Regions from separate parts of the Robertmurraya sp. FSL W8-0741 genome, predicted to be linked through region 3. Evidence: predicted binding sites of a transcription regulator. Region 3 holds the regulator's gene; each other region holds the start of a gene.
The links. Region 3 encodes Rex, which represses fermentation and respiration genes when NADH is low (regulators of the CRP and FNR family bind a similar motif). Its sites were predicted from a motif close to TTGTGAAATATTTCACAA; they were not measured.
Positions count from the first base shown of each region.

Region 1 (3,214 bases), 370 kb from region 3:
TTGTCAGTTAAGTCCGCACCACTTTGAATATCACTGTCTTCAGGAATTAAAATTTCATTTGAAGATGCGTAATAAGGGACGGAAAAATCATATGACATTTTTCGATCATCCGTGATCGTGATCGATGAAATAGCCAGATCAGCATTTTCAGTGTCAATTTCAACAAATAACGGATCCCAACCAACGTGGTCAACCTTTAATTCATAGCCGGCTTCCGCAGCAGCAGCTTTTGCTAGATCAATGTCAAAACCGAGAATTTGATCCCCATTCATATACTCCATAGGTGCATATGCTGCATCTGTTACGAGCCTTAGTGTTTTCTTCTCATTTCCGTCATTATTTTCTGAATTTTTCGAACCAGTTTCATTCGCTCCACAAGCTGACACCATCAGGACAAGCCCCATTAATAAAATGAACCGTACCTTCTTACCAATCTTCACAAAAATTTCCCCCTCAACAGTAATTTCGAGTTTTGAATTTTCTCTAAATTCAGATATAACATTATTATACTGAGTTAGGATCACGTTCGCAACCTAAAAACTATCGGCAAAGTTTTATACTGAGATAGAATTAATTACAAGCAGGAGGAGGATTTATACAAATTCCCCCCTCAATCATTAACTTGCCTTTAATGATTGTTTTTCGCCGCTGCGTTGCTGATGATGAAGTGAAAGCCAATACAGCATGGCCACAAAAATGGAACCTCCTACTAAATTCCCTAAAAATACAGGGGTAAAATTAGAAATATAATCAAGCCAATTTAAATAACCGGCAAAAATAGCCGCTGGGATGACAAACATATTGGCAACAACGTGTTGAAAACCAATAGCAACAAAAGTCATCGTCGGAAACCAAATTCCTAAAATTTTTCCTGATGGCGTATTTGAACCGTAACAAAGCCAGACGGCTAATGCTACAAGCCAGTTACAGCCAATCCCTGAGACAAATGCTTGAATAAATGAACCATCCAGTTTATGTTCGGCAATATGAATCATTTTTTCTAAATAAACACCTGACTCAGTAAGACCAACTATATGCCCAAAAAAGTAAGCAACAAATAGCGCACCGATAAAGTTGCTTAACGTAATAATGGCTAAGTTTCTTATTAAAGCCACTGTTTTTATCTTTTTCGCATATCTGGCTAGAGGGACAGCCATCATATTGCCTGTTAATAATTCGCCACCAGCCATTAACGTTAAAATAAGGCCAATTGGGAATAACGACGCTCCAATAATAGTGGACAATCCTTCTAATTCACCACTGAGAGGAGCTGTGACACGTATGTAAAGCAAATAGCCAAGAGCAATAAAAGCTCCAGCCTGAAACCCCAATATCAGCGATTTCAAAAAGGGGTAATTTGCCTTTTTCACACCGTGGTTAATCGTAATATCAATAATTTCTTCAGGTTTATAAGAAGCCATAGGATCAACATTCCTTCCGCTTTTATAGTTTTATGTGAAATAACACACATACTCAATTTTATACCATTTTGTGCTATTTTCCTGTGAACATTTTGAGTATGTTTTTCACGAGCGGAGGGAATATGAGCTTTTACTGTGCCGCTTTTAGCCCTTCTATATCGGGTTCAGTTCCGAACCATTCCTTATAAATTTCTGCATACTTTCCATTGTCTAATATAGTATTGACAGCTTTGTCAAAATCCTCTTTTAGTTCACTGCCTTTAGGGAAAAGGATTCCATAGAACTCAGAGGCAAAGTTTTGTTCATCACTTACTACTTTAAGCTTTTGCTCGGGGTTATTTTTAACATATGTTTCGACAACAGTATTATCAGCGATGACAGCGTCTGCTCCATCATTCAACAGCTCCTGGATCGCTAAATTATTGTCCTCAAATTTTTTAATGCTGTCGTTGTTTACGCCAAGCAGTGCTTCTGCCGACTCCTGCCCTGTTGTACCATTTTGAACCGCGACGGTTTTGCCTATTAAATCGTCAGCGCTTTGAATATCGCTGCCTTCTTTTACTAAAATCATATTAGTAGATAAATAATAAGGAACAGAGAAATCATATGTTTCCTTTCTATCATCATTAATCGTGATGGCAGCAACCGCTAAATCCGCGACTTTATCTTTCGCTTCTAGAAGCATGGATTCCCATCCGACATGCTTAATATCTAATTCATAGCCGGCTTCTTCAGCAACAGCTTCAATAAAATCTATATCAAAACCGACGATTTTATCCCCTTCCATGTACTCCATCGGTGCATATGCAGCGTTTGTAACAAGTTTGAGGGTCTTATCTTCATCTCCTCCACCTGTTGTGCTATTCGTTCCACATCCAGAAAGGACAATTGTAATCGCTAAAATCATTAAAAAGCTAAGCTTTGTTAGTTTTTTCATGCTTCTAATCTCCTTTAGTCTTACACTCTCGTAAGTTCATTCTATTTAACATGTTGTAATTATACTAATATATGATTATTTATGCAATATAATTTTATAAAATATTATTTTTATAGCATATCATTGTATAATGATGAATAAAAACGAAATAACAAAGAATGCTTTTAAGTGATAGAAGGAAATTCATAAGTCACTCATGTTAGAAGGAACATTCCATGACGAAATGATTTAATCGGAGGACGGTGTTTAACCGTAATATTAAGATTCTGAGACCCGTCATAAAATCTCAATAAATTTATGGAGTAAAGTGGTAACTTCCTTCAAGCATCCCATTATGAATGTTCTTTCGAAAAGTCATGAATGATTATGAATATTGGTAAATAGAAGCTTAAAATATCTAGATTTCATAATGGTAAATTTCCATCTTCTATTTTTGAAAATCATATGTGCTCTACTCTATGTCATCACAAAAGCAGCGTTAATTTAAAATCTTAATTAGTTCAATCTCATCTCTGATTGGAATACCATCATTGCCAAGCAATGGGATCTCAGGTTTGATTCTTCTAGCCTTTTCTACAGCATTATTTAATATTTTGGATAGAGTAAAACCTCGTTTTTGATAAAACTTTAATGCTAGTAAATTATCATTTGTAGTGATCACTTTTATAAGTTGACAATTTTCCTTAACAGCGAGATTTTCTACTTCCTGAACTAAAGATGTACCTACTCCCTTACCTTCTTCAATACTATCTAATGAGATTATTTCGCACTCTTTACCTTTAATGATGTAAGTTATCAGTCCAATGATATTATCTTCATCATTTACAATGGTGAAACCATCCAATTTACTGCAATC
Region 1 is NZ_JBBOQG010000001.1:4,443,572-4,446,785, forward strand. It holds gene NST02_RS21685 (transporter substrate-binding domain-containing protein) at 1-440, opposite strand, end outside; gene NST02_RS21690 (formate/nitrite transporter family protein) at 618-1,421, opposite strand; gene NST02_RS21695 (basic amino acid ABC transporter substrate-binding protein) at 1,552-2,358, opposite strand; gene NST02_RS21700 (GNAT family N-acetyltransferase) at 2,837-3,214, opposite strand, start outside.
Region 1: the regulator Rex is predicted to act here: its motif matches at 1,454-1,471, upstream of NST02_RS21690 (formate/nitrite transporter family protein).

Region 2 (3,214 bases), 1.2 Mb from region 3:
ATCATTCATGATTTACAGTTTTTAAAGGACGAGATTGGCTGTGAAGATTGCCCGATCATCTATTGCAACATTGAGTAATTCCACTTCTTTGACGCTTTTTATGCAATGATAAAAATAGAGTGAGCCGTGCTGTTCCCCCAAAAGTTAGTGCAATAATAAACTTCTGGGGACACCATCACGACACTCTATTTTTGTTTTTGTCTTAACGATTTTGGAATATAGACACAGAATGGCTCACTTTCTAAATAATCCCCGGTCATTGCGTAAGCTCGTGAACGGGACCCGCCACAAACGTATCTAAATTCGCAAACGCCACACTTGCCTTTGTATTTATCTGGATTTCGCAAATCCTTAAAAATAGGAGATTCACGGTAAATTTCTGCCAGCGGCTGTTCCTTCACATTTCCAGCTTTTATTGGCAGTAAGCCACTAGGGTAAACATCCCCGATATGAGAAATGAAAACAAATCCATTTCCGTCATTAACCCCTTTTGGAGCTCTTCCTAAACCATCAATTGAACCTGTTAAGCCTTGTTCAGTTAAAGCATCTAAGTAACGGATTTCATCTGCTTGTCCTTTTGCTTCACGCATTTTTTGCTGAATAAATACACGACGATAATGCTGAGCCGCTGTTGTTTTAATATCAAACCTAACCCGTTTGCTTAAATCATGAAGCCATATAAATACCTTCTCGTGTTCCACCGGTGATATCATGTCGCTTTCTTGCCCTCTGCCGGTTGGCACCAGAAAAAAAACACTCCATAACACACAATCCAATTCCTCAATTAATTGTGCCATCTCATTTAAGTATTCAACATTATACCTTGAAATAACTGTATTTATTTGAATCGGGATCTCCAGCTCATGCAAATAACGAATTCTCTCCATTGTTAAATCAAAAGAACCTTCAGTACCTCTAAAATGATCGTGTATTTTGGCGTTATGCCCATCCAGGCTAAAAGCCCAACGTGAAAGTCCAACTTCTTTTGCTTTCTCAATTGCTTCCTTCGTCACATTTGGAGTCGCACTCGGGGTCATAGAGACCCGCACTCCTTTTTTAACAGCATACTCAGCGATGTCAAAAACATCCGGACGCATTAGAGGATCCCCACCTGTAAATACAAGCATTGGATTATTCATTTCATAAATTTGTTCAATTAAATCCTTCCCTTGTTCAAATGTAAGTTCTCTCGGATCTCTTTTATATTGGGCTTCTGCCCGACAATGCAGGCACTTCAACTGACAGGCCCTTGTGAGTTCCCAAATTACGATAAAAGGGTCTTTATGAAAATCTCTCGTAAATATCATTTACAAATGACTCCCTTCTTTTCAATGGGCTTATTTCAATAAAAACCAAAAAAGCCCCTATAAAAGAAGTATATGCTTTCTCATTTCATAAAAAAGTGAAGGAGATCACAAATATCGGGAACTATTAACGATTTTGAGCCCATTTTGTACAAAACAGCTCTTTCGTACAAAATGGGCTCAGCTATCTAAAAAACTCTATGCAAATTTCAACGATATAAATTTATATTAGCGAATTCCCAATGCAATCTTAGCATATCTAGACATTTTGTCCTTTGTCCAAGGTGGATTCCAAACAATATTCACTTCTGTGTCTTTTACTTCTGGAATTTCTGCAAGGGCTGCTTTCACTTGATCAACAATCGTTCCTGCTAACGGACACCCCATGGAGGTTAAGGTCATCGTTACAGTTGCCATCCCTTCCTCATTCATTTCTACATCATACACTAAGCCTAAATTTACAACATCTATACCAAGCTCTGGGTCTACAACAAGTTCTAATGCTCCCATAATGCTATCTTTTAATTCTTGTTCCATATCTTTCACTCCTCATTTCGTTATAGCCTTACTTCACTATACCTATCATCTTAGACAAAGAAGCCATCGTTTTCAAACGATAACCTTTTTTTGCTTTGTTAGATATTGTGTTGATTTTTGGCATTCCGTTTGAAACCAAGGTCTCACCCGTCATTAAGGTCTTCAAATTCCGTGAAACAACGTAAGGAACACAAGTTTTCTCCATCGCATCATGGAATCAGAGAGAAAAACCAATCATCATTTGACCGAAAACTTTATTTTTTACTTAGTAATTTCAAGAATTTCAGCTTCCTTAACATGCTTCTCAAACCATTCGACAAGCTTAAGAACGCCAACTCGACTTACTTTATGATCAGCCTTTTCATCCGTAATAAACTGAAGATTTTCTGGACTATGCTGATAGAGCGGTTTAATGCTCTCGTAAAATTGATACGTGTACTTATACGGCACAATCGGATCCTTCATTCCATGCCAAAACAGCAATGGGCGCTCATTTAATTTTTCCGTCTGCATACTTAAATCATATGTTCTTAAATGCTCCAGAATTGCTTCTTTTTCTTGTTCCGTAAAAGGTAGCTTCACCCCTTTAGCCGCAAATTGTTCAATTTGGTATTGTGAGAATTGTTCATAATAAGGCATCCCCATCAAACTGACAGCAGCTTTAATCCACGAATATTGAGTTAAAGCTCCTAAAGTAATGATGCCTCCCATAGATGTTCCTGCCAACCCAATTTGATTTGGAGTAATTTTATTTTCACTTTCATAATAGTCTTTTATTAATTGAAGCTCATCAATCGTTTTTGTGACAATTTCCCAGAACTTAATATTCATCTCTAGGGAATTTAATCCTGTCTGTCTCTCTCCATGGTAGATTGCTTCTGGCATCACCACTCTAAATCCCTTGTTTGCCAGTAAATAAGCATAATGTAAGTTATTTTCCTTGACGCTCTCAAATCCATGGATAAACAGAATAAACGGAAGAGACTTGTCATTGTTTTTCTGCTCTACTACATGTAATAATGGAATATCAGCGATTGATTTATTTTCTATAATGATCAACTGCGAGTCCCTCCAAACAAATGATGATAAACAAATTCTTTTACAAAACTTTGCGAAAATTGGTAACCTATAAGTAGGAATACATTAACTGCTCAAGTATAGAGCCTATTATGTAAAGTTTTCCTATATTTTTAGTGTAACATGTAGACGAATAAATTCCTAAAGCTTTACACTTAGGATAAGACCTTACATTATTCATGGTTAATGATAGGCTTTGTTAAACAATGTAACTGATAAAACTCAGCACCGACATATAACAAAGCCAATGAATAAAATATAACATCATAACGAAGGAGACGTTTATGGCTGAAAAA
Region 2 is NZ_JBBOQG010000001.1:3,625,784-3,628,997, forward strand. It holds gene NST02_RS17515 (Crp/Fnr family transcriptional regulator) at 1-78, shown strand, start outside; gene NST02_RS17520 (TIGR04053 family radical SAM/SPASM domain-containing protein) at 186-1,307, opposite strand; gene NST02_RS17525 (metal-sulfur cluster assembly factor) at 1,533-1,841, opposite strand; gene NST02_RS17530 (prolyl oligopeptidase family serine peptidase) at 2,103-2,900, opposite strand; gene NST02_RS17535 (Cof-type HAD-IIB family hydrolase) at 3,203-3,214, shown strand, end outside.
Region 2: the regulator Rex is predicted to act here: its motif matches at 1,401-1,418, upstream of NST02_RS17520 (TIGR04053 family radical SAM/SPASM domain-containing protein).

Region 3 (3,214 bases):
ATTTTATTAGTAGAATGGTTTTAGTGCATCATTAGTTAGGTTTAAAAGGGGAATCATAATTTGAAAAAAGAATATTGGTACATTTTAATCATTTACATTACGATGCAACTTTCAACTTTTGTTGGGGTGCCGGCTTTAACATTTGGCGGCGTGCTAATTGGATATAGTATTGAGGAGATGGCTGTTTACGCTGTCGTTATTTGGATTGTCTTCAGCTTTTCCGTAGCCTTGCTCGCGACTTTATTCCTTTTGCGTAAAGAAATGAAGCAACCAAGCTTGGATCGAGAGACTGCTTCTGTTTCAGCCTCAATCTTTTGGGCGATCGCTGGTGTATTTCTCGCGTTATTTGCTCAAGGGTTAGCTGCCAATATTGAAAGTTGGTTAGGAATAGATATGGGCTCTGAAAATACACAGCAAATCCTCTCTTTGATTGAATCCTTTCCAGTTGTTGTCATTGTCAGTTCTGTTATTGGACCCATTCTGGAAGAAATCGTTTTTCGTAAAATTATTTTCGGCTCACTTTATAAGCGGCTGAACTTTTTTCTCTCAGCCATAATAAGCTCCATTATTTTTGCCTTAGCCCATGCAGAAATCGAACATTTATTGCTTTACTCAGCAATGGGCTTCACCTTTGCTTTTCTTTATATTAAAACAAAACGAATTATTGTTCCAATCATTGCTCATGTTGCCATGAACACCTTTGTTGTTCTCGTGCAATCTGTTTTTAAAGAAGATATTGAACGAATGCTACGAGAAGCAGAATCTATTCAGAGCTTCATTGGAGGTCTTTTTCTATGATACGAACACCTTTGTTCTCAGGTATCCTTTATATTGTTCTTGGACTTTTATTTACCTATTTTGCCGTCCAGGATGTTCAGCGTAATGGCGAATGGGGAATTTTCACCTATTTATTCGTCATTTTAGCTACCTTTGATTTCGGAAGTGGGATTCGAATGGTTCTCTTTCACTTCAAAGTAAAAGCCATTCAAAAAGATAAAAAATAAACAGCATAAAAAAAGGCATGAACTTAGTTATACCGAGTCCATGCCTTTTGTCATAAAATTATTCCTCTTCCTCATCTACTCCATAATGCTTAAGGAAATACACCAATGATTGAAGCTCCACAGCCAGATCAATATGGTGAACTCTTGTTGTCGCCGGTACGGTTAGTCTTGCCGGTGTAAAATTAAGGATTCCTTTAACATTAGCTGCTACGAGTCGGTCTGTAATCGTCTGGGCAAATGGAGCTGGTACCGTTAAAATTGCTACTGTAATGCCCATTTCTGTAATTATTTTTTCAAGCTCGTCCATATGATGAATAGGAACATCCCCGATCGATGTACCGATCTTCGCCTCTTCAACATCAAAGCCAACAGCAATTTTTGTATTATTATTTTTCAAGAAATTATAATGAAGCAGCGCAGTACCTAGATTTCCGACACCAATCAACGCAACTTTTGTTAACTCATCTTGATCAAGGGTCTTACGAAAAAAGGTTAGCAAATAATTAACATTATAACCATAGCCTTTTTTTCCTAAGGCACCGAAATAGGAGAAATCTCTCCGGATTGTTGCTGAATCTACCTTCACCGCTTCACTTAGCTCAGCAGAGGAAACCCTCTGTTTTCCTGAAGAATGTAAATTCTTTAAAAAGCGATAATATAACGGTAGTCTCTTTGCCGTTGCTTGAGGTATTTTCACTGTATCGTTACTCATTTTATTTCCCCCACCCCTATATAGTCCTTTTTTAACGAGTTAAACCTTATCTTACTTCTTCTTCCCTTTTAAAATCGCCGTTTTTCCCACCAGTTTTTTCCACTAAATACGTTTGACCAATAACCATGCCCTTGTCAACAGCCTTACACATATCATACACTGTCAGAGCGCAAATCGAAGCCGCTGTTAACGCTTCCATTTCTACTCCCGTATTTCCTTTTGTCTTAACAGATGCAGTAATTTTTAACTCATAATTCTCATCTTTTATTACCCACTTGAATGAAATATTCACTCCTGTCAAGGGAAGCGGATGACACATTGGTATAATATCCGCTGTTTTCTTACAAGCCATAATTCCTGCTACTTGAGCAACTGCAAGTACATCCCCTTTTTTATTTTGCTGCTGGGTAATTTGCTCGTAAATTTGTTTATTTACTGTAATACTAGAGTTAGCAATTGCCGTTCTTACGGTTTCCTTCTTATTGCTAACATCGACCATTTTTGCTCTGCCTTCTTCATTAAAATGGGTAAACTCTGCCATTATCAAACACCTCACTTCAAATGATACACTATTTTGTGATCTTTGTGAAAACATTGTTATTATCTTCACAATAAATTTTTCCTTTCACGAGGAAAAAAAGTGTCTCGTAATAAAGAAGAGTGTCAGGAAAAATCTTCTTTAATTGCTGTTCTTAATGTTCTACGTTACACTATTCCTAGACATACTGAGGTGAAACGAATGATACTATTACAAGTCAATCAACTATCAAAATCATATGGGGCTGACCCCATTTTAACGAATATAAAACTTGAGGTACAAACAAAGGATCGGATTGCACTCGTTGGACGAAATGGTGCTGGAAAATCAACACTCCTGAAAATTATCGCTGGACAGCTGTCTTATGAAAGTGGCGAAATTATTAAACCAAAAGGTGTCGAGATTGGATATTTAGCACAAACCACCGGACTGGAATCGGATTATTCCATTTGGGATGAAATGTTGACGGTGTTCCAGCATTTGAAATCACAGGAACGTACGCTGAGGCAATTGGAAGAAAAAATGGCTGATCCGGCTATCTTCAATCATTCAACTGAGTACGAAAAAATTATAAAAGAGTATGATCAGCTGCAAGTATCCTACAAAGAAAACGGTGGCTATCAGTACGAAGCAGATATTCGCTCTGTCTTGCATGGATTAAATTTCCATTCATTTGATTACTCAACAAAAATTTCGAGTTTGAGCGGCGGACAAAAAACAAGACTCGCCTTAGGAAAGCTATTGCTAACGAAACCTGATATTTTAATTCTTGATGAACCGACAAACCATCTTGATATCGACACTCTTTCATGGCTGGAAAACTACTTACAGAGCTATTCTGGTGCTATTCTTATCGTTTCCCATGATCGCTACTTCCTAGATAAAGTCGTGAACCAAGTGTATGAAATTTCGCGTTTAAACATCACAAGATATACAGGGAATTATAGTGCGTATCTAGAA
Region 3 is NZ_JBBOQG010000001.1:4,818,517-4,821,730, forward strand. It holds gene NST02_RS23630 (CPBP family intramembrane glutamic endopeptidase) at 61-798, shown strand; gene NST02_RS23635 (YdiK family protein) at 795-1,004, shown strand; gene NST02_RS23640 (redox-sensing transcriptional repressor Rex) at 1,063-1,716, opposite strand; gene moaC (cyclic pyranopterin monophosphate synthase MoaC) at 1,763-2,257, opposite strand; gene NST02_RS23650 (ABC-F family ATP-binding cassette domain-containing protein) at 2,456-3,214, shown strand, end outside.